DNA from 3 places in the Exiguobacterium sp. s133 genome. Region 3 is predicted to be linked to each of the others. Evidence: predicted binding sites of a transcription regulator. Region 3 holds the regulator's gene; each other region holds the start of a gene.
The links. Region 3 encodes LexA, which represses DNA repair genes until DNA is damaged. Its sites were predicted from a motif close to CGAACATATGTTCG; they were not measured.
Positions count from the first base shown of each region.

Region 1: a site for LexA is predicted at 3,877-3,890, ahead of KNP96_RS10430 (NUMOD4 domain-containing protein). Genes of this name have one in related genera too.
Region 2: a site for LexA is predicted at 4,638-4,651, ahead of addB (helicase-exonuclease AddAB subunit AddB). Genes of this name have one in related genera too.

Region 1 covers NZ_JACSMK010000007.1:4,059-11,156, forward strand. Annotated here, with positions in the region: gene KNP96_RS10400 (hypothetical protein) at 18-269, shown strand; gene KNP96_RS10405 (bifunctional transcriptional activator/DNA repair enzyme AdaA) at 443-1,501, shown strand; gene KNP96_RS10410 (DNA alkylation repair protein) at 1,488-2,531, shown strand; gene KNP96_RS10415 (hypothetical protein) at 2,534-2,863, shown strand; gene KNP96_RS10420 (hypothetical protein) at 2,917-3,213, opposite strand; gene KNP96_RS10425 (DEAD/DEAH box helicase family protein) at 3,229-3,816, opposite strand; gene KNP96_RS10430 (NUMOD4 domain-containing protein) at 3,955-4,482, shown strand; gene KNP96_RS10435 (hypothetical protein) at 4,549-4,728, opposite strand; gene KNP96_RS10440 (GGDEF domain-containing protein) at 4,894-5,985, shown strand; gene KNP96_RS10445 (DNA/RNA non-specific endonuclease) at 6,024-7,098, opposite strand, start outside.
Region 2 covers NZ_JACSMK010000004.1:63,775-70,872, forward strand. Annotated here, with positions in the region: gene KNP96_RS07280 (methylglyoxal synthase) at 1-163, shown strand, start outside; gene KNP96_RS07285 (hypothetical protein) at 265-420, shown strand; gene KNP96_RS07290 (response regulator transcription factor) at 552-1,217, shown strand; gene KNP96_RS07295 (HAMP domain-containing sensor histidine kinase) at 1,229-2,596, shown strand; gene KNP96_RS07300 (competence protein ComK) at 2,707-3,180, shown strand; gene KNP96_RS07305 (hypothetical protein) at 3,301-3,711, shown strand; gene KNP96_RS07310 (hypothetical protein) at 3,784-4,122, opposite strand; gene KNP96_RS07315 (truncated hemoglobin) at 4,182-4,562, opposite strand; gene addB (helicase-exonuclease AddAB subunit AddB) at 4,701-7,098, shown strand, end outside.
Region 3 covers NZ_JACSMK010000017.1:27,053-34,150, forward strand. Annotated here, with positions in the region: gene dhaK (dihydroxyacetone kinase subunit DhaK) at 1-254, shown strand, start outside; gene dhaL (dihydroxyacetone kinase subunit DhaL) at 298-900, shown strand; gene dhaM (dihydroxyacetone kinase phosphoryl donor subunit DhaM) at 893-1,258, shown strand; gene glpK (glycerol kinase GlpK) at 1,445-2,968, opposite strand; gene KNP96_RS16245 (MIP/aquaporin family protein) at 3,010-3,711, opposite strand; gene KNP96_RS16250 (metal-binding protein) at 3,890-4,363, opposite strand; gene lexA (transcriptional repressor LexA) at 4,394-5,008, opposite strand; gene yneA (cell division suppressor protein YneA) at 5,215-5,502, shown strand; gene KNP96_RS16265 (YneB family resolvase-like protein) at 5,549-6,202, shown strand; gene KNP96_RS16270 (DUF896 domain-containing protein) at 6,316-6,552, shown strand; gene tkt (transketolase) at 6,760-7,098, shown strand, end outside.

The sequences.
Region 1 (7,098 bases), on a different contig from region 3:
GGAAAGGAGGAGGAACAATGAAACGAACCATCGGCGTGGTAGTAGTACTCGTCTTCGTCGTCTTCATAGCTCTCATGACACCAGAACTGCATGCAGTGGCAGTTGAACATCTGTTGCAGGATCCATTGACATCGAGCGAAATCATCCCGGTCGAAGATCGTGCAGTCGAGCCAGGTATCGTCCCGCGTATCTTACCGTGGATTGTCAGTAGTCTATTGCTCAGTGCCTTCGTGACGTTCCTCCTCCTGCGACGTAAACCAAAGCGTTAAATGAAAGCACGATCCGTTTCTCAGCCATCTGTGGCTGAAGAGGCGGATTTTTTTTTGAAGTGGACACGCGTCCGGATCAGGCACGTCGCAAAAACAAACACATCGATGCCTGATTTTCGGCGACATCCCATCGGAAGAACTCGGTATACTGAAGGAAAGAAGGAGGCGATCGCATGGAGGACCATCAAACAGAAGAGTATTATGCGGCACTCGTCCGCCGGGATGCGACCTATGAAGGGCGGTTCTTCGTCGGCGTCAAGACGACAGGCATCTTTTGCCGGCCGTCCTGTCCTGCCCGGAAACCGAAACGCGAGAACTGTGAATTTTACGGGACGGCGAAAGAAGCCTTACTCGCTTCATATCGCCCGTGTCTCCGCTGTAAACCCTTGTCGCACCCCGGTGCGAGTGACATCATCAGCCGTCTTGTTGCCGCTGTCGAAGCGACACCGGAAAAACGATTTAAGGAGGGCGATTTCCGGGAACTTGGACTCGATGCGTCAACGGCGCGCCGCCAATTCAAAAAACGCTTCGGGATGACGTTCGTCGAGTATGCCCGCTCACGTCGGATGGGACTGGCGATGAAAGAAATCCGGACCGGGAAACCGGTCATCGAGGCCCAGCTCGCGGGTGGCTACGAATCGAGCAGCGGCTTTCGGGATGCTTTCGCAAAAATCATGGGTGCGACACCAAAACGCTGGGACGGGACCTACTTGCAGGCGAAATGGCTCGATACGCCACTCGGTCCGATGCTCGCGATTGCAGACGAGGAAGCCCTTCATTTGCTTGAATTCGTTGATCGCCGAGGACTGGAACGGGAGATCGAACGGCTCCGTCTCGCGGCACGGGCCGTCATCGTCCCGGGGGAATCAATCATCTTTGAGCAAATCGGACAGGAGCTGACCGACTATTTCGCCGGGACACTGCTTCAGTTCAAGACACCACGTGCCCTCTACGGAACGCCGTTCCAACGCCGCGTCTGGGCCGAGTTGGAGCAAATTCCGTCCGGAGAGACGATTTCTTATCAAGAACTCGCCATCCGGATCGGTAATCCGCTTGCGGTCCGGGCCGTCGCCCGGGCAAATGGTGCCAATCAACTGGCACTCGTCATCCCGTGTCACCGCGTCATTCGGGCGAACGGTGATTTGGGCGGGTACGCCGGCGGGCTCGCCCGGAAAGCGACATTGCTCGAAACCGAACGACGAAAGGACTTGATTTCACATGGCACTGATTAAAGATGTCTTCTCGGACGACTGGCTCGACCGCCTGGGGCGGGCGCTGGATGCGCCGCGGCTGCAGCAGGACATCAAACAAACCGACTGGGAGGAACTCGCCTTCAAACAACGGGTCCGCCGGATTTCGACGTCGCTTGGATCGTATGTGCCACGTGAATTTGATATGGCGGCGACAGAACTCGAACGGCTTGCCCCGGAGTTCACGGGACTCGCCGGGATCGTGTTTCCCGACTATATCGAGCTCTACGGCGACGACTGGGACCGGGCGTTGCTGGCACTCGAACGGCTGACGCCGTATTCGACGGCGGAGTTCGCCGTCCGGCGGTTTTTACTGACCGACCAAGACCGGTACTTACAACAGGCACTGCTCTGGAGCACGTCGGACGATGAACATGTCCGGCGCCTGGCATCGGAAGGGACACGTCCACGCTTACCATGGGGACAGGCGATCCCGGCGTTGATTGCCGATCCGCGTCCCGTTCTGCCGCTGCTCGACCGGTTGCTGACCGACGACTCACTTTACGTCCGCAAGAGTGTCGCCAATCACTTGAACGACATCACGAAGACGCACCCGGAACTTGTGATTGAACGACTCGATCAGCTCGGGACCGATCCCCGTGTGGACTGGGTGTTGCGTCACGCTTCACGGACGTTGCTGAAACAAGGACACCCGGACGTCCTAAAGGCATTTGGTCTCGTGACACGCGGCACGGTCACAGTCGATGATTTGACGGGGACACCGTCGCTGCCGATCGGAGGCGAGCTGTCGTTTACATTTAGCCTCACGACGACGGAACCGCAAGTCCTGCGGATTGAATATGCGATTGACTATGTCAAACAGCGGGGAATGAGTCAAAAGGTCTTTCGGATTAGTGAACGACAGGTGGCTGGACGGGAGACGTTTACAAAACGGCAATCGTTTCGGAACTTGACGAGACGCGTCCACTATCCGGGGACGCATCGTGTGACCATCTTGATTAATGGGCAAGCTTACGCAACGGCAACGTTTGACGTGACAGGGGAGGAATGAAGATGAACGGACGCCATCCTGACTTTACGACGTCCCGCTTACACATCGAAGCGGTGGATACGACAGACGGCTGTGTTTGGACATTGGAGCTGTGGGACGAGCACCAACAGGTTGCGACGATGCAGTTAGCCGGTCAGCAACTCAGCTATGACGCAATCGATCCGTCCGACGCCGCCGGCTACGTTGAAGAAGCCTTGAGGGTCATCACGGCGTATCTGGCACGGACATTATTGTTACCGTCCGTGACGGGCAGAGGCGGGGAAGCCGTCGTTTGGGAGAAGAGTGGATTTGAGAGAACGGATGACGGATTTTCGTTAGCCTTGACGCACTAAACGAAAAAGAGGACAATCCGCGTCGCAGACTGCGAACGGCTTGTCCTCTTTTTTTAAGGTTCCGAGATGCCGTTCGCAAGCAGCAGGAGATAAACCCAAATCACGAGCGGGAGCAACAGCATCAGAGTGGCAAGCAGGCTGAAGGTCTTGATGACAGTGTTTTTCAACCGGAGCGCAATCAGGAGTGACATCACATAGCCGACGCCGACGAGCGAATATAGACTGATCGGGACCCAAAGGCTCATGTTCGGGAACGTCCGTCCGTTCAGTCCGAAAAATAACAGGAGGCTGACGATCAAGAGAATGAAGGTCAGGACAAGTGAACGGTATTCCTTCGGTTGTGACGTCAAGCGGCATTCTCCTCTCTATTTTTGACCGACGGGGTTATAAGACCAGCCGAAGCGGGCGCAGATTGCTTCGGCACTCTCTGCGGCAGAGCGTCCTTCCGTATCCAGGCGGAAGTAGTTCGGGTACGGCAGTTCTCCTGGCAGGGAGGACGTCCGGTAGCCGTCTGCCGTCTCGAGTAAGTCGTTTTCGGAAGCGGCGAGATCTCGTTTCGTAAACTTATGGGCAAGACGGTTTTCCGTCTTATTCCGCATGAGCCGTGTTGCGACAGAGGCTTCGAGTTCGACGATATAGACGTCGGAACCCGCCTCTTCAAACAATGCGACCGTTTCCTCAATGAACTCAATCCCTCCGCCTTCGACCCCGAACAGGCAGAGGAACGTGAAGAGGACACCTTCGAGATCGCTGACCGCCATCTCTTTGAACATCTCCCGGCGGATCAAGTCCTTCAGCCTGTGATGGGCGGGCTTTGAAAAGTCGAAATAGGGCAACAGCAAATCGATCGTCTGGTGGTTATGAAACAACTTCATCCCGGTCAACCGTTCGAGTTCCTGACCGATTGTCATCTTTCCGACGGCCTGAGGACCGAGCAGCAAAACAAATTTCATCGAAAGACCCCGTTTCCTTTTTTTTGTTAGATTACCATACAAAAAAGGAACATTAAAATTAGAACGTTTGTTCGCTTTATTGTATAATGGGAGTAAGAACTGTTGGCGTTTTAGGACCGAATGGAGGTCATTGCTCATATGGAACATTGGAAGATGGTGCAGGGGTATGAGGGAAGTTATCAGGTCTCGACGTCAGGCAACGTCCGTTCGCTCGACCGGATTGTCGAGACAAGCCGTGGCGTCAAACAGCGGCGCACGGGTGTCGTCCTGCGTCCGCGAATCAATCAGGACGGCTACCGGAAAGTGACGCTGTATCAGCAGGGGCGTGGTGAACGGTTTTACGTCGGTGAACTCGTCGCCCGGGCGTTTCTTGACCCGACTGCCTGCGAGGAGCGTCTCGTCCGGGCGGATCATGACCGGTTGAACGACCACATCGATAATCTGTCGGTCAAGCCTTCGCCAAGTCAAGCCTATGCTTCCTTGCTCGCTGAATTCGATCTGCTGTTGACGGACCATGTTGAATTGTCGGCGTGGCAGATTCGGGAGATCCGGCGGCGCTACCGGACGGGCGAAGCGTCGATTCGAAAGCTTGCGCTCGTGTACGGGGTGACTGAAAACCGGGTCCGCAATATCATCGATAAGAAAGAGGCGCGGTATGTCGTGTAGGCAGAAGGAAAGGGCAGTCCGAAGAAAATCGGTCTGCCCTTTTGGTTGAAAAAAAGTAAGGTGTCGTTAGCCGGCAAGTGGTAAGTACGGCGTGATTTGGCTCACCGTCAGTTGGAGGAGCTGTTGCGTTTCCTCTTTCGGTTCAGACGTGACGTAGATGATTAACGCAGCGGCGACGATTAAAAAGATGACGATGACGAGCCCGATGAAGAAAGGCATTTTACTTTTTCGTTTTTCTTCGTTCATGTCCACAGGTAGTTCCCCCTTTTACGAATTAACAGATGCATCTGTCATAATGATTCCCTTTTAAGAAAATGGAAAACCTGCGAAACGGCTAGAAAAAGGGTTCCGGTAAGACGATAAAGAAGATATAGACAGAAAAAGCTATTTTTTGAAGGGATGTCGATCGTCGTGTTGAGTCAGTTCAACCAGTTTCTATTAAACTTTTCCCTTTTGATTACGTCCCTGCTGTTCGCCTTCTTACCGATGCGCAACATCAAACGCATTTCACCGCACTCCTCCATCCGGATCCGACTTGCCGTCGGATTGATTGCAAGCGTGATCGGGGCACTGCTCGTCTTAAACAGTATCTCCTACGATGGAGCGAAGATTGATTTACGACTCGTCGCGCTCGTCACGGCGTATTATTACGGCGGCTGGATCAGTGGCGCATTGACGACGGTCGCCGTCATCGGGGCCCGCTTTCTCGTCACGCCACCCGGTGTCTACCAAGGTTTGATTCTCGCGACACTGATTTGTCTTGCTTTACTCGTCACGGCAAGTATTTACCGTCGCTTTGCTGCCCAGACGTTCAAAGACTACCTTGTCCTACTGAGCATCGGAATCGGCTACAGCTTACCGGCCCTGTACTTGTTGACGGATACGTTCATTCGGTTTTTCGAGATGTCATTCGTCTACATCATCTTCAATCTCCTCGGAGGGTACGTGACGTTTCGTTTTCTGCAGGAGTTACGGAAACATTTCCAGTTCGTCCAAGCCCAGCAGGAGCTTGCCTTGACGGACAGTCTGACGAATCTCGCCAATCGGCGGAAACTCGATGAGACATTGGCCGACTATGACAAACACGGGTATGCCTTCTCGGTCCTGATCGTCGATATCGACTTCTTCAAGTCGGTCAATGACGAATACGGACATGATGGCGGGGATGTCGTCTTACGGCAACTCAGTCATCTGTTGACGACGTTTTGTCCGGAAACGGGACTCGTCACCCGGTATGGCGGCGAGGAATTCGTCGTCGTCCTGCCGGATATCTCGCACCGTGAAGCGGAGCAACTCGGGGAACGGATTCGGACGGCGTGCGCCGATCAACACTTCATCTTCAAACCGTATCCGGCTTTCCATGTCACGCTTTCGATGGGTGTCGCATCGTCCGACCAAGCCAAGACGGCGTTCGAAGTCGTCCAAAAAGCCGATCAGGCGCTGTATCAGGCAAAACAGACGGGGCGCAACAAAGTCGTCGGTTATGATATGACACATAATTAAAAAAAGGCAGCTCCGCGGAGCCTGCCTTTTTCGTGTTGTCATTCACCGACCATGCCGTCGTTATCGTTGTCCCGCATGTACGGATAGAGCCAGTGGTCACTCCGGATCGGCATGCTGAAACCGGCATCCTTCGCTTCCTGGATCGTGACTTGTCCGTTTCCGTTCGCATCGACGCTTGAGACGTCACCGCCCGTTTCCGGCGTCGTGCTTGGTGTCGAAGCGGCAGGCGTTTTCGCCTTCGGTTCAGCTTTTGGTGTTGCTTTTGGCGCTGCCTTTGGTTCAGCCTTCGGTTTACTTTCCGGACTCTCGGTCAGACCGAGCGACGCGTTGACACCATCCGGGTTGATGTTATCGAACTTGTCGACGATGACGTTGCCTTTGATTGTGTACGTGTACTGATAACTCGAAGGAATTTGTGTTTTCGTCGTTTCATAGCGGATGATCGCTTCGAAATTCGTCGCACCACCGGCTTTACGGATAGTATCTTCCATGTAGGCTTGATCGCCGTGGCGATTGAGCGTGCTGTCCTGCGGCGTGATGTTGTAGGCGTTCGAGACACCGCCAAGCGAATCGGCGATGACATGTCCTTCATCAAGATCACGGTGTTCGACACCCGGAACCTTCGCTTCATCATGATAGTAGCGACCGGCTGACGTCACGTCTTCCGTTTTATCATTTTGTAAGGTGATTTTTTTGGCGATGACTTTGACGAGTTGTCCATGCTTGTTCGTAAATGCCCAGTATTCACGGTCCCCGAACCCGATATCGACGACGACGTTCGCCTGACGGTCTCCGGACTGGTCGCCGCCATCGACTTGAATCTGTTTGTATCCGGTGAACGGATCATTGCTGGACGCCGTGACCGAGGGCTTGTCTTCTGTTTCTTTTTGATCCGTTGTCGTGTCTGATTTTTTTTCGGTCGTCTCTTTCGCAACCGGCTCTGCAGGAGGCGTCTCCTGTTTCGCGTCTTCTTTAACGATGTCCGCTGTCGGTTCTTTGATGTCGCTCGTCTGCGGCGTCTCTTCTTTTGGAGCACGTTCCTCCGTCTTCGTGTCTGTCGAAGAAACTGTCTCCTCGTCGCTCGCACATCCCGTCAGTAACAGGGCCGCTAGC
Region 2 (7,098 bases), on a different contig from region 3:
TGTATCGGCCTTGATTCGCTTATGTGATGTCTATGACTTGCCGTTAGCGACAAATGTCGGGACGGCTGAGATTTTAATTAATGGGCTTGAACAAGGTGATTTTAAATGGCGTGAAATTATTCAAAAGCGACGGGAAGAGGAACAAGATAAATTTTCTTCGTAACAAACTGCTTGAGAACGCTTCTCATTTTCGTTTCATCGTGTTATAGTCGTATTGAAGATGATACTGATTATCAATTGCGATAGAAAAGGGCGGCGAAAACAATGGAAATCATTTTAATGACAGGTGTCACGGTCTTACTCGGTGGAGGAGCAACCTTCTTAGCACATATTGTAAAGACGGAACGTCGTCATATTGCGACAGATGTTAAAACGAACGTAGAACGTGCAACCTATCCATCGTTGCGCCTCGTAAAATAAATAGTGTTACTGACTAAACGCGCCTCTTTTTGGATAAAAGAGGGCGTTTTTTTCACATTTGGAGTGTTCTCACATAATTGTGCGGAATTCCTTTGATACACTACAAAAAAAGGACTTAGTCAGGAGTGACAGTGATGCATACGATTTATTTAGTGGATGATGAAGTGAATCTGAACCGCGTGCTCGTAAAATATTTAGAACAAGAAGGATGGCAAGTGAAATCGTTCACCTCTGGGGAAGCGGCAGCTTCAGCGATTATTGAAAAGCCTGATTTATGGGTGCTCGATATTATGTTACCGGATATGGACGGATTTCAGTTGATTAAACGAATCAAGGCACATGATGAGACGACACCTGTTATTTTCATCTCTGCCCGAGACGAAGATATCGACAAAATCATCGGCTTAGAAATGGGCTCGGATGATTACATCGCGAAACCGTTTTTGCCAAGAGAACTTGTCATTCGTGTCAAAAAAATCTTAGCGCGCGCCTATGCGACACCAAAAACAGGAGTGATTCAGTATGGCGATTATACAATCTATCCTGAAAAACGAGTCATCGAAGAAAATGGTCAAGAAATTGATTTGACCTCAAAAGAGTATGATTTGTTGATTTTATTTGCGACACAAATCGGGACGCCAATGTCCCGTGAACAGATTCTTGTCAGTGTCTGGGGTGATGATTACTTTGGTTCCGATCGTGTCGTCGATGATTTAGTTCGACGAGTCCGGAAAAAATTATCCAAACTTGAACTAGAGACGATTTATGGGATTGGCTACCGGTTGGTGTCTGCATGAAGAATCGGAGTTTGGGATTTCAGATTTGGGCGATGTTTCTACTCGTCATCGCAACGCTCTCGATCGTTATCCTTGTCGTCATGCGGTCATCGATTGGAAACTTTATTGATGAACAGGTCTATTCGACGTTAGAAAACAGTGAAGTCTTCTTTTCAAAAGATGCTTCTGTCATCGACATGTTGCAGGACAATCCAATTGAATTTGATCGTCGAAAACAGGAGTCGCGTTCCGTTAATATTTTGTTGCTTTCGAAAAATGGGAAACTCTATTATGGGGGAGCCCCGCAACAATTGATTGATCAGATGTATCGTGATGCGATCAATCAAAAAGCAGAAACGGAAAAATATACGACGCAACTTGATAAAGAAGACGTCTATTACAGCATTCTCAAGATAGAATCGGAAGGGGAGACGTATTATCGTGTCTCTTATGTCTGGGATGCCTATCGTCAAGAACTGATTACGCAATTGTTTTCAAAAATTGGCTGGGTCGTCGTAATTGTGAGTATCTTGACATTGTTCATCGCTTTTTGGTTAGCACGTCGCTTGACGCAACCATTGATTGAAATTGAAGGTGCAGTCGGAAAGATTGCAGCGCAACAGTGGAATACGCCACTTCCTCTTGATCGCGGAGATGAAATTGGTCGTTTGGCACGATCGGTCAATGCCATGCGCGTCGATTTAGAAAAGCAGGATAAAGCACAAAAAGCGTTGTTACAAAATATTTCACATGACCTGAAGACACCAATCATGGTCATTCGCAGTTATGCACAGTCCATTTCTGACGGGATTTATCCGGATGGTGATTTGACAGGTTCGGTCTCAGTGATTGAGGAAGAGGCCGAACGGTTAGAAAAGAAAGTCGCTGCCTTGCTTTATGTGACGAAATTGGATTACTTTGAATTAGATCGTTCTACATGGGATACGATTGATTTAGACCGAATGGTTCATTTACTACAAAGTCGTTTTTCAAGTACAAAGCCGCTTTCGTGGACGATTACAGGGGAAGCCGGTCTTGTACTTGGCGAAGGAGAACAATTACGGGTTGCACTTGAAAATGTAATTGATAATGCGATGCGATATGCTGAGACATCGATTGATATTCGTTTATCCGGGACCGAAGAGATAGCTCAAATCGAGATTGAAAACGACGGTCCACCACTCGATTCATCATCACCACTTTTTCATCAATTTTCACGTGGTAAAGAAGGTAAATTTGGTCTAGGTCTTTATATCGTAAAACGTATCGTTGAGCGTCATGACGGGGAAGTTTCAATCGAGAACCAAGCAGTGGGAAATGGAAAAGATAAAGTTTGTGTGATTTTCAAATTCCCACGTCATTTTAAGCCAGAGATGGACCAATCAACGAAAGAACTTTAAAAACGAGATAGCGATATCTCGTTTTTTATATTGGGAAATATCGAACAGTCGAGGGCGTACAGGTGGGTTCTTTGATACAAACAAAGTAATAGAAGAAGGGAGATAGTAGGATGCCACATAACATCACGGAAGAAACGTTAGCTCTTATTCCTCAGTTCGGTCAATACGGGGAACCGCAAACACTACTTATTAAAGAACGGTCGGAACTTGTGCTCGAAGGACATCCGATCAAACTGATTGAAGAATCATGTTTGTATTTTGGTTCTTCGATGCGAGGAAGAATTGAAGCAGCACGACATATCTTAGGACCAAACCGAAAAACGCCGGTTTTAATTGATTGGCAAGCACAAACCATCTTCTTTCCGACGACAGCTAAAGAAAAGGCGGAGTGCATCTGGATTAACTTTAAACAAATGAAGACCGTTAAGAAGAGTGGCGGAAAGGTGCAAGTCGAGTTTCAAACAGGACAGCGGATTGATACGGCCGCATCTGCCTATAGTATTGAACGACAGCGGATTAAAACCCTAGAATTAGCTTACGAAATGCAACGACGCTTCCAGGGAACGGGACATGAACACGTTTAACAAGTGCAGAAAAGTGGAAAACTCTAACAGGAAACGTTACCAATGAGAGCGAAATGAACTTGAGTAGAAACTGAATGCGCATTGAAGGGGAGGTGAAGCGACCGATCTGGTCGCTACACGATGAATGAATCATATGAATGGTTAAACCGTAGAAAATTACAGCCGGGCTTCGGTGTTAATGGAGGACGCCGTTTTATTAGTTCACGGATCGTCCGTCCAGAAAACACGCCCGGCAAACGAATTAAAGATATTAAGCGAACACGCCAACTCATCGTCGACGAGGCAGGAAATCGACGTTGGGTGACAAAGCGAGTAGTCGTCACAGATGCATCAAAACATATGACGATTAACCGCCGCACATCGATTGCGCAAAAAGAAGTAACAGAATCTCGCTTAGAGCAAGTGAAGCAAAAATTATCTTCGAAGAAAGTATTGATTCCCGTTTTAGCGGCGACAGGGCTTGCCGTTGCCGGAGGGGTACTCGCATATGTACTTCGTCGCAAAAAAAGAAACACTCCCGAGAGTGAATAAACAAGCGTATAAGAAAAAAGCCGCGTCCCTCATTTAATCCAGGGACGCGGCTTTCTCTATACATAACCTATCTTAAAGGAAACGTTTTCGAATCGAAGTTGAGAGTGCTTTCTCTGCAATTTCTTCGAGCTGTTTCAAATTCGTCGCGTCAAAACTATCATTATAGAAGCGACCAACGAATTCGACACGATCATAATCGAGTTCCTTGAAAATCAAATGCTTGTGGTCATCATAAAAGACGACACGGAAGTAATCAGAACCGCGCTCTAATGTGACGAGCCCTTTAATATGTTCGAGTTTCTTTTGCTCGTCAGACTTTTCTTCTTCAACCGGTTCCTCTGCAGTTTTCGCCTCTGCTTGTTCGAGTGCCGATTTCACTAAATCAGGTTTCTTATCTTGTTCTTCAGTCATAATTATCGCCTCCATCTTTCATTTTACATGGAAATGGACAGATGAGAAAGAAAAATCCCTCACGGTTCCTGGTGAGCCTCACAAATCCGTAAGACGTTTAATGCACCAATTCGTAAGCGCTCCATCAAACGTTCAGCTACAGCTCGATTGGAAATTGTCTCATAGATGGCCACTTCCATCAACTCCATCCAGCGAAAGGCGTGTTGCTGTTCAATTGGTAAGAGTCGGTGAATCATCGCTAAATTCGTCCGCGAATCATCTAACTCATATTGGCGTGGACCACCTGTTAAGTGTGTCAAAAAAATAATTTGCGCCTGCTCGACACGTTGACGATCATCAGGAAAAATCGGACGAAGTATGGGGTCGGCATAAACAAGTTGATAAAAGCGAGCGACTAGCTGTTCAAGCATCGGTTGTTTTCCGATGTCATCATATAGCATGGTATTCCTCCTGTCTAACTAATTTTAATTGGCTTCAGTGTAGCAAAAATAAGTAGAAAAATATAGCTTCAAAAACGGACGTTTGTTCGTGTTTTATGAGATAATGACGTATACAAAAACGAGCTAAGGGAGGAACTGATGACCATGAATCATATGCACCTCGGTCGTGCCGGAACCGGAAAAACCACAAAATTAATAGAGACTGTAATCAATGAGCTCGAGGAGCGACCACTTGGAGAGCCGATTTATTTTATCGTCCCCGATCAAATGTCATTTGAGATGGAACGTCGAATTGCGACGGATGCCCGCCTATCTGGATTAGTACGGATGGAAGTCATGAGTTTGCGGCGCTTTGCTTTTCATATCATGCGGGATCATGGCAATCAGGCGATTCCGTTTTTAGACGAGACAGGGACACAGTTGTTATTACGTCAAGTCGTCGAAGAAGTTGAAAATGAGTTAAAGATTTTCAAACGGACAAAGAATATGCCCGGGTTTTACAAGGGGCTTGATGAACTGATCGCTACGTTCAAACGTTCGCTCGTCGCTCCAGACATGTTACGTCAAATTAGCGGACTTTCTCCGGAACGCTCGCCGAAACTAAATGATTTAGCTCTGATTTATGAGCGGTTCTCAGAACGCATCGTGGATAAAGCGCTTCATGCAGATGATTACTATACAACGTTACTCGACTTGTTACCGACAGCAGATCTTGGCAATACGCAATTCTTTATTGATGGTTTCTATGAGTTTTCGTTACAGGAACAACAGGTGTTGCTTAAATTGATGGAACTAGCAAAAGAAGTGCATATCAGCTTTACAATCGATGTAAGTGATCCCTATGCGAAACAGACGGAGTTTGGGGTCTCCCAACGTTGTTATATGCAATTGCTCGAACAGATGCAAGACCGACAGCTCGAGCATGAAGAGGTCCATTATGAACGGACGATTAAGTTCAAGTCGGAAGGATTACAAATACTAGAACAAGCATTGATGAGTCCTGCCTATCCTTCTGTCGATCATCAAGTGGACGGGGTCACGGTGACAGCTGCCGTCAATCGCCAAGTCGAAACGGAAGCCGCTGTCCGCCAGGCAATCCAACTCGTGCGCCAGCATGGTTACCGGTTCAATGAAATTGCTTTTATCGTACGACATCTTGAACCGTATGCGGATCATTTAGAACGTGCGTTTCAGCTCTATGACATTCCGTATTTCCTTGATAAGCGGGAAACGATGATTCATCATCCGATTGTTGAATTGATTCAGTCTGCTTTAGAGCTCGTCGTCGCCGGTTACCGTGAAGAAGCAGTCTTTCGTTTGCTGAAAACGGAATTGATGCCTCTCCCGGCAGATGACCAACGGCTCGCGCTTGATCGATTGGAGACGTTTGTCTTAGAACGTGGTATTAAAGGCACGATGTGGCAAAAGCCGTGGCAATTGAAACGACGCTTAACGGATGAAGTCAGTCTGACGGCGGAGGAACTCGAAGAAGAGGATGAGTTAAACCGGATGCGTCAATTCGTCGTCGATGCGATTACACCGTTACAAGACCGGTTGAAGAAATCAAAAACAATGAGTGAACATACGCGTTCGCTTTATCAGTTCCTTGAAGAACACCAGTTGACAGATCGGCTGTTCAGTTGGAAACAAGAAGCGCTCGAGCGCAATGAGCTCAGTCATGCCCGGGAACATGATCAAGTATATGAAGCGGTCTTACATTTACTTGAACAACTCGAAGCGGCAGCTCCTGAGACGGAACTGTCGACAGACTTATTCGTACAAATGGTCGAAACCGGACTTGAGAGTTTGCGCTTCTCACTCGTCCCACCATCGCTCGATCAGGTCATCGCGACGGATTATGTCCGGGGGCGTTTACAACGAGTAAAAGTCGCATTTTTACTCGGCGCGAATGATGGTATGATTCCGTTCGTCGAAGACCAGTCGAAACTATTGTCGGAAGGAGATCATGATTTCCTTCATAATCATGGAGTTCCGGTCGGTAAAGCGTCACTGGATGTCTTTGATGACGAATTATACTACCTGTACCACGGAGTGACGGCACCGAGTGAATCGTTGTATATCAGTTATGCTCTTGTTGATGAGGACGGGAAGGCATTACAACCAGCCTCCATCGTGAAACAAATCAAGTACCAGTTACTGCAAGACCGTCCTGTCAAAACACACTTCGCAGAAGCAGGAGAGCATGCACCAAATGATCAATTCGATTTCGTAACTGATCCCGACCGAGCGGCGGCTGCGACGGCAATCGAGTTACGCCGTTTACAGCGCCGGTATCCGATTCAATCGTCATGGTTTGATGTCTACAATGCATTGCTCGAGAATGGTCAAGGACGAGAACGAATGGCGTTACTCGTCGATGCGTTATTTTATCAAAACCGAGCAGATGAACTTCCAGACGACTTAGCACGTTCCCTTTACGGTGACAGCATTAAGGCGAGTGTCTCTAGATTTGAGACGTATAATGCGTGTTCCTATAAGCATTTTGCACGGTATGGGCTACGTTTGAAGGAACGAA
Region 3 (7,098 bases):
TGACAGCAGAAGTAACAGACAAAAAAGTCGCTGTCATGGTCAATGGTATGGGTGGAACGCCGGAATCGGAACTCTACATCACCTACAAGTATGTCGCGGAACAATTACAAGCAAAAGGCTACGACATCGTCCGTCCATACGTTGGAAACTATATGACATCGCTTGAGATGCACGGTTTCTCGATTACGTTACTTCCGGTCGACGACGAGCTCGTCGGTTACCTTGACGCAAAAACGAATGCAATCGGCTTTTGATCAGACTAAAAATCTTTAAAAGAAATAGAAGAGGTGGATTGAAATGAAGTTAACGACAGAACAGTTTCGTGAAAGCTTACTGAAGGCAGCAGCACAGATTGAAGCCCATAAAGATGAACTGACCGATCTTGATCGTGAAATCGGCGACGGTGATCACGGGATTAACATGTCACGTGGTTTTCAAGCCGTCCAAAAAGAACTAGAAGCACATGGTGAGTATGAAGATTTAGGTGATTTGTCAAAACAAGTTGGGATGACGTTAATCAAGACGGTCGGTGGGGCGTCTGGTCCGTTATACGGAACAGCGTTCGTCAAGTTCGCCGGAGCCTTTAAAGGGAAAAAAGAAGTGGAAGGGCAAGAACTGGCACAAGCTTTTGTTGAAGCGACGGAAGGCATCAAGATGCGTGGAAAGTCTGAATTCGGTCAGAAAACAATGGTCGACATTTGGACACCTTTCCATGAGGCCTTGAGCAAAGAGGCGGATTTAAACGCTGCACTCGAACAAGCGCTCCGTGATACAAAAGAACGTGTCGCGACGAAAGGGCGGGCTTCCTACTTTGGAGACGCGACAGTCGGCGTGCAAGATCCAGGTTCTTTATCGAGTGCACTCTTGTTACAAGAAATCGTGGAGGTGCTACATGGTTAATGTAATTCTCGTTTCACACAGTGAAAAACTGGCGACTGGTCTAAAGGAACTGCTTGCCGAAATGGCACCGGATACACCAATCCTGCTAGCGGCCGGTTTAGCGGATGGAAGCATCGGGACAGATGCTTCGCGCATTGAAGAGACGTTGAATGCGCTCGACGATGACGGTGTCATCTTGACGGATATCGGTTCTGCAACAATGAATACGGAGTTGGCCCTTGAACTGTATAGCGGTGATAAAACGGTCCAATTTGTCGAGGCGCCGCTCGTCGAAGGGGCATTCCTCGCGGCTGTTTTAAGTGGTCAATCGAAGTCACTGACTGAAGTCGTTGACGGATTGAAAAATGAATTCGCCTAAATGATTCGCGTAAGACCGATCTCCCTTCTAAGTCAGGTATCTGCCTGTTCGCTTAGAGGGGAGTTCTTTGGTGTGGATTGAGAAGTTGTATGAATTAAGAGGTCAAAGATAAAAAAAGAAGCGATTTCGAGTGATATCGAAATCGCTTCTTTTTAATAGAGTGGTGCAAAAGTCATCGTTGTTCGATTAGACGTTTGCGTTGGCTGCTTTTTTGTTCGGTGTGAATGCCATTGTCGCTTCGACCGCTTTTTGCCATCCGGCATAACGTTTTTCGCGATCGTCTTCTTTCATTTCAGGTGTGAATTGATGGTTGAGTTTCCACTGCTTTTTGATTTCAGCTTTATCTTTCCAATAGCCGACAGCGAGTCCAGCGAGGTAGGCTGCACCGAGTGCCGTCGTCTCATTGATTTCCGGGCGGTCAACTGGAACACCGAGAATATCCGATTGGAATTGCATCAAGAAGTCGTTGGCAACGGCACCACCGTCGACGCGTAACGTTTTCAGTTCGATGCCGGAATCTTGCTGCATCGCTGTCAAGACGTCGCGAGTTTGGTAAGCGAGTGACTCGAGTGTTGCGCGGACAAAGTGCTCTTTTTCCGTCCCGCGTGTCAATCCGAAGATGGCACCGCGAACGTCGCTATCCCAGTACGGTGCACCAAGACCAACGAAAGCAGGAACGACGTAGACACCGTCTGTTGAATCGACTTTCAAAGCGTAGCCTTCTGAGTCTTTTGCATTTTTCAACATTCGGAGACCGTCACGCAACCACTGGATTGCAGAACCGGCAACGAAGATTGAACCTTCGAGTGCGTATTCCACTTTGCCGTCGACGCCCCAAGCGATCGTCGTCAAGAGTCCGTGGTCTGAAGAAACGGCTTTTTCGCCCGTATTCATCAACATGAAGCAACCTGTACCGTATGTGTTTTTCCCTTCGCCCGGTTCAAAGCACGTTTGACCGAACAAGGCAGCTTGTTGGTCACCGGCGATGCCGGCGATTGGAACTTCGAAGCCGAAGAAGTGATACGGGACTGTGTTGTCGTAGACTTCACTTGATTGACGGACTTCTGGCAACATCGATTTAGGGACTGTCAGGATTTCAAGTAACTCGTCATCCCATTGTTGTTCGTAAATGTTGTACATGAGTGTCCGTGAGGCATTCGTGTAGTCTGTGATATGTGTTTTTCCACCTGAGAGCTTCCAGACGAGCCACGTATCGATTGTACCGAAGAGCAGTTCCCCGTTCTCTGCTTGCTCACGTGCACCATCGACGTTATCTAGAATCCATTTGACTTTTGTTCCTGAGAAGTAGGCATCGATGAGTAAGCCAGTTTTATCGCGGAATTTTTGATTGAGTCCTTGTTCTTTTAGCTCATCACAAATGTCGGCCGTTTGACGCGATTGCCAGACAAGGGCATGATAAACTGGTTTTCCCGTTTCCTTGTTCCAGACGACTGTCGTTTCACGTTGGTTCGTAATTCCGATGCTCGCGATTTGACTCGGTTTGATGTCAGCCGTTCCGAGTGCATCCGCCATGACTGCTAAAATCGAACCCCAGATTTCATTTGCATCATGCTCGACCCAGCCTGGTTGTGGGAAGTATTGTTTGAATTCACGTTGAGCAGAGTTGACGATTTGACCATCATGATCGAAAATGATGGCGCGTGAGCTTGTCGTTCCTTGGTCGAGTGCTAAAATATACTTGTTTTCCATCTGTGAGTCCCCCTTGAATAGTTAAGATACCTAATGCTCAATCAAAATAGCAGTTGATAGATGAAGACGGCGATTGCGCCTCCGATGATTGGTCCGACAATCGGAATCCATGAGTAACCCCAGTCTGATGATCCCTTACCCGGAATCGGTAAGATCGCGTGGGCGATACGTGGACCAAGGTCACGGGCAGGGTTGATTGCATAACCCGTCGTACCACCGAGCGAAAGACCGATGACGACTACGAGGAGACCGACGATCAATGGATTGAGTCCGTCTGCAAACGTATTCGCTCCAAGCGCCAAGATACCAAAGACGAGAACGAATGTCCCGATGATCTCAGATACTAAGTTTGATCCCGTATGACGGATTGCTGGACCTGTCGCGAAGACACCGAGTTTTGCGGCTTGATCTTCTGTCGCTTCAAAATGTTTCATGTAATGAAGCCAAACGAGTACTGCGCCAAGGAATGCTCCGACAAGTTGAGCAGCGATATAGATAGGTACATCTGCCCACGGTAAGTCAGAATTGAGCGCGAGCGACAAAGTAACCGCTGGGTTCAAGTGGGCACCACTGGATGCCGCGACGTAAACACCGGTCATAACGGCGAGACCCCAAGCGAGCGTGATGACAATCCAGCCACCATTTTCAGACTTGGTTTTCTTCAGAACGACACCGGCGACGACGCCATCCCCGAGTAGGACGAGAATCAATGTTCCCATCATCTCACTAATAAAATTACTCATGCAAAAACCCTCCCTTTGGATTAAAGCGAATAATACCTTTCTATTTAAACCTAACCCGAATTGATAACGTTTTCAATACAAATAATTGAAATATAGGAATCGAAATTTTCAATATTTAGGTTTAAAAAAATTAGAATTGGATAATAAAAAGACTTTTTCCATGATTGAATGGAAAAAGTCAGGATCGACGTTTTTTTCGTTTCTTTTTAGGGCGGAACCAACTACTCGTATGATCAAGGATGATATGAATCGTACTTGCGGTCATCACACCGATAATAAAAGCAGGCATGACGTCAATCAATGAGTCGACCGTGCTTGCTTGGATGATTTCACTATAGAAGGCTAAAAAGAGTAGCGGAATCAATAAAGCGGCACTGTAGAGTAGGCGGATGACATCTCCGATGATTAAGCCATGCGACCAGATGGAGCGGTGCGGCATAATTTTAACGTATGGCATCCAAAGGACACGCAAAGGGCCAAAACGATAGTAAGGTTCCGATTTTAAGTCTAAGTCGGGCGAAAGCCATAAGGTCCCGACGGCGATTCCGACAGCGGTCGGGAGCCAATCCGTTTGGTTCGTTGCGACCGAATAAACAACATATCCCGTTAGGGCAACGGAGTTGACCGTATCATGTACATTTCCAGAAGGCATGAAAAAAGACCAGCTTAGCTGGTCCCTCTCTTAGTGAATCGTCCGGTAAACGCCGATGACCTTGCCAAGAATCGACACGTTATCGAAATACATCGGGTCCATCGAGTCATTTTCTGGTTGAAGACGTACCTGTTGATCTTCTAAGAAGAACCGTTTGACTGTCGCTTCACTATCTTCGGTCATCGCAACGACAATCTCCCCGTTTTCTGCTGTGTTTTGTTGACGCACGATAACACGATCGCCATCAAGAATACCTGCATTAATCATCGATTCGCCATCAATCGTCAACATAAAGACGGTTTCATTTCCTACATAATGTGCAGGGAGTGGGAAATGCTCTTCTATGTTTTCAATCGCAGTGATCGGAAGTCCGGCAGTTACCTTGCCGATAACGGGGACATGGACGATCGCTTCGTTGATTTCTTCAGGTTTATCAAGCAATATTTCAATCGCGCGTGGTTTCGTCGGGTCACGGCGAATCAGTCCACGTTTTTCTAGACGATCCAAATGACCGTGTACCGTTGAGCTTGAAGCAAGACCAACAGCTTCACCAATTTCGCGAACTGAAGGTGGATAGCCCTTTAACTTCACTTCAGCGATGATGTAGTCAAGGATTTCTTGTTGACGTTTAGACATTTTCCGCATACGAATTGCCACCTCTTTCCGGATTGGTTTTTTTAGGATTTAGGAATATATGTTTCTAGAATTACTATAACATAGAACAAATGAGCGCACAAACAATTGTTCGATGTTTTTGTATTGACCGAACACTGGTTCTGTGTTTATTATAGATTATGCGAACAATTGTTCCGAGAACATTTATTCTAATAACCTATTTGGAGGGATTCATGATGATTCATTCTATTCGTACTCATGCCTTTTCAATTCTGTTTTATACGCTCAGTTTTGCTTTCATTCTTTTTCTTTTAACACCACGACCGGATGAAAAGGTCCACCGATTACTTACGGCGTCAGTCACGGTAGATGAGAACGTAACAGTCGAACAAGTAGCTGAAGTCTACAATGATGGTTCGATGACGAATCAAGAATACATCGACTGGCTGATCAAGAACAATGAGCTCGAAACAAAACATGTCATTTCGAAAGACAAAATCGTTGTACCAATCGCACAACAATGACAGAATATAAAAGTTGTTGAATGAACGAACAGGGGTGTGAGGTACGATGAAAGTAGTAATCTACTGTCGCGTCTCGACGGAAAAAGAAGCACAAGAGAGCTCACTGGAGCGGCAAAGAGCAGAACTGTCGGGACTCGCTTTAACAAAAGGATTTGAAATCATAGATATCATCGTCGAAAAAGAAAGTGGCTATGATGTAGAGCGAGAAGGGATGTTGACCGTTCTTGATTATGTAACGCGTCATCTGGTGGAAGCGGTGCTCGTGACGGACGATACACGAATCGGACGAGGAAACGCCAAAATCGCGATTTTGCATACGTTCAAAAAACATGATGTCCAGTTGATGACGATGGAGTCAGACGGTGAATACCAACTGGCAGATGCGGAAGCGATGGTCCTCGAAATCGTTTCACTCGTTGAGGAATACCAGCGTAAGCTCCACAATGCAAAAATCGCACGCGGCATGCGACGGGCTGTCGATAATGGTTTTAGACCCGAACAAAATCTCAATCGGCAAGGCGAGAATGCCGGCCGCAGTCGAAAGGAAGTCCCGATTGAAGAAATCGTTCGATTACGTGAACTTGGTTTGACGTTTGCTGACATCGCGACGACCTTACGCGGCATGGGGCATGATATTTCGAAAGCGACGGTCAATCGGCGTTATCTTGAATATAAAGAAGTTGTCCAGTCTTATGAATGAAAGCAGGTGTTGTGTCATCTTGACGCGACAAACTTGCTTTTTTTTTTCGGGTCTTTTACAGTAAGGTTACTATTAAAGTGCTCCGCGTTGAGTCAAAGAGAAAGAGGGATATTATGTTATCACAAGAACAACTCGATCGAATTAATGAACTTGCCAATAAATCAAAAGTCGAACCGTTAACGGAAGCTGAGACGGCGGAACAAAAAGAATTAAGAACGGCCTATTTAGAAGCATTTCGTGGTTCGTTCAAAAATCAAATGATGGGCATCAAAATCGTTGATGAAGAAGGAACGGATGTTACGCCTGAAAAATTGAAGCAAGCACAAGAAGAAGAACGCAATAAACAGTAAGCAAGTTTTGTATGAATGAAAGCTGCGTCGCTCAATCCGTGAGCGAGGTAGCTTTTTTAATGGGAAAATCAGTAATGTGTATCATGAAAGTCGCTTGAAAAGGGCAATAGAGAGCGCATTCATTTTAATGTGACATACTATTTAGAAAAGTTGTATCACATTTCTGTGTGTGCTAAAATGATATAGAATTTGTGAAAAAGAGAGAGGATGATTGTTTTGACGAACATGACAACAGTAGAATTACTAGCAGTAAATACGATTCGTACCTTATCAATTGATGCAGTACAAAAAGCGAACTCGGGCCACCCGGGAATGCCGATGGGTGCAGCACCGATGGCATTTACATTATGGGCGGATCATATGAACCACAACCCTAAAAATCCAGAATGGTTTAACCGTGACCGTTTTGTACTTTCAGCAGGACACGGTTCAATGCTTCTCTACTCACTCCTCCATTTATCAGGATACGACCTCGCGATGGATGACTTGAAGTCATTCCGTCAATGGAACTCAAAAACACCGGGTCACCCGGAATACCGTCACACA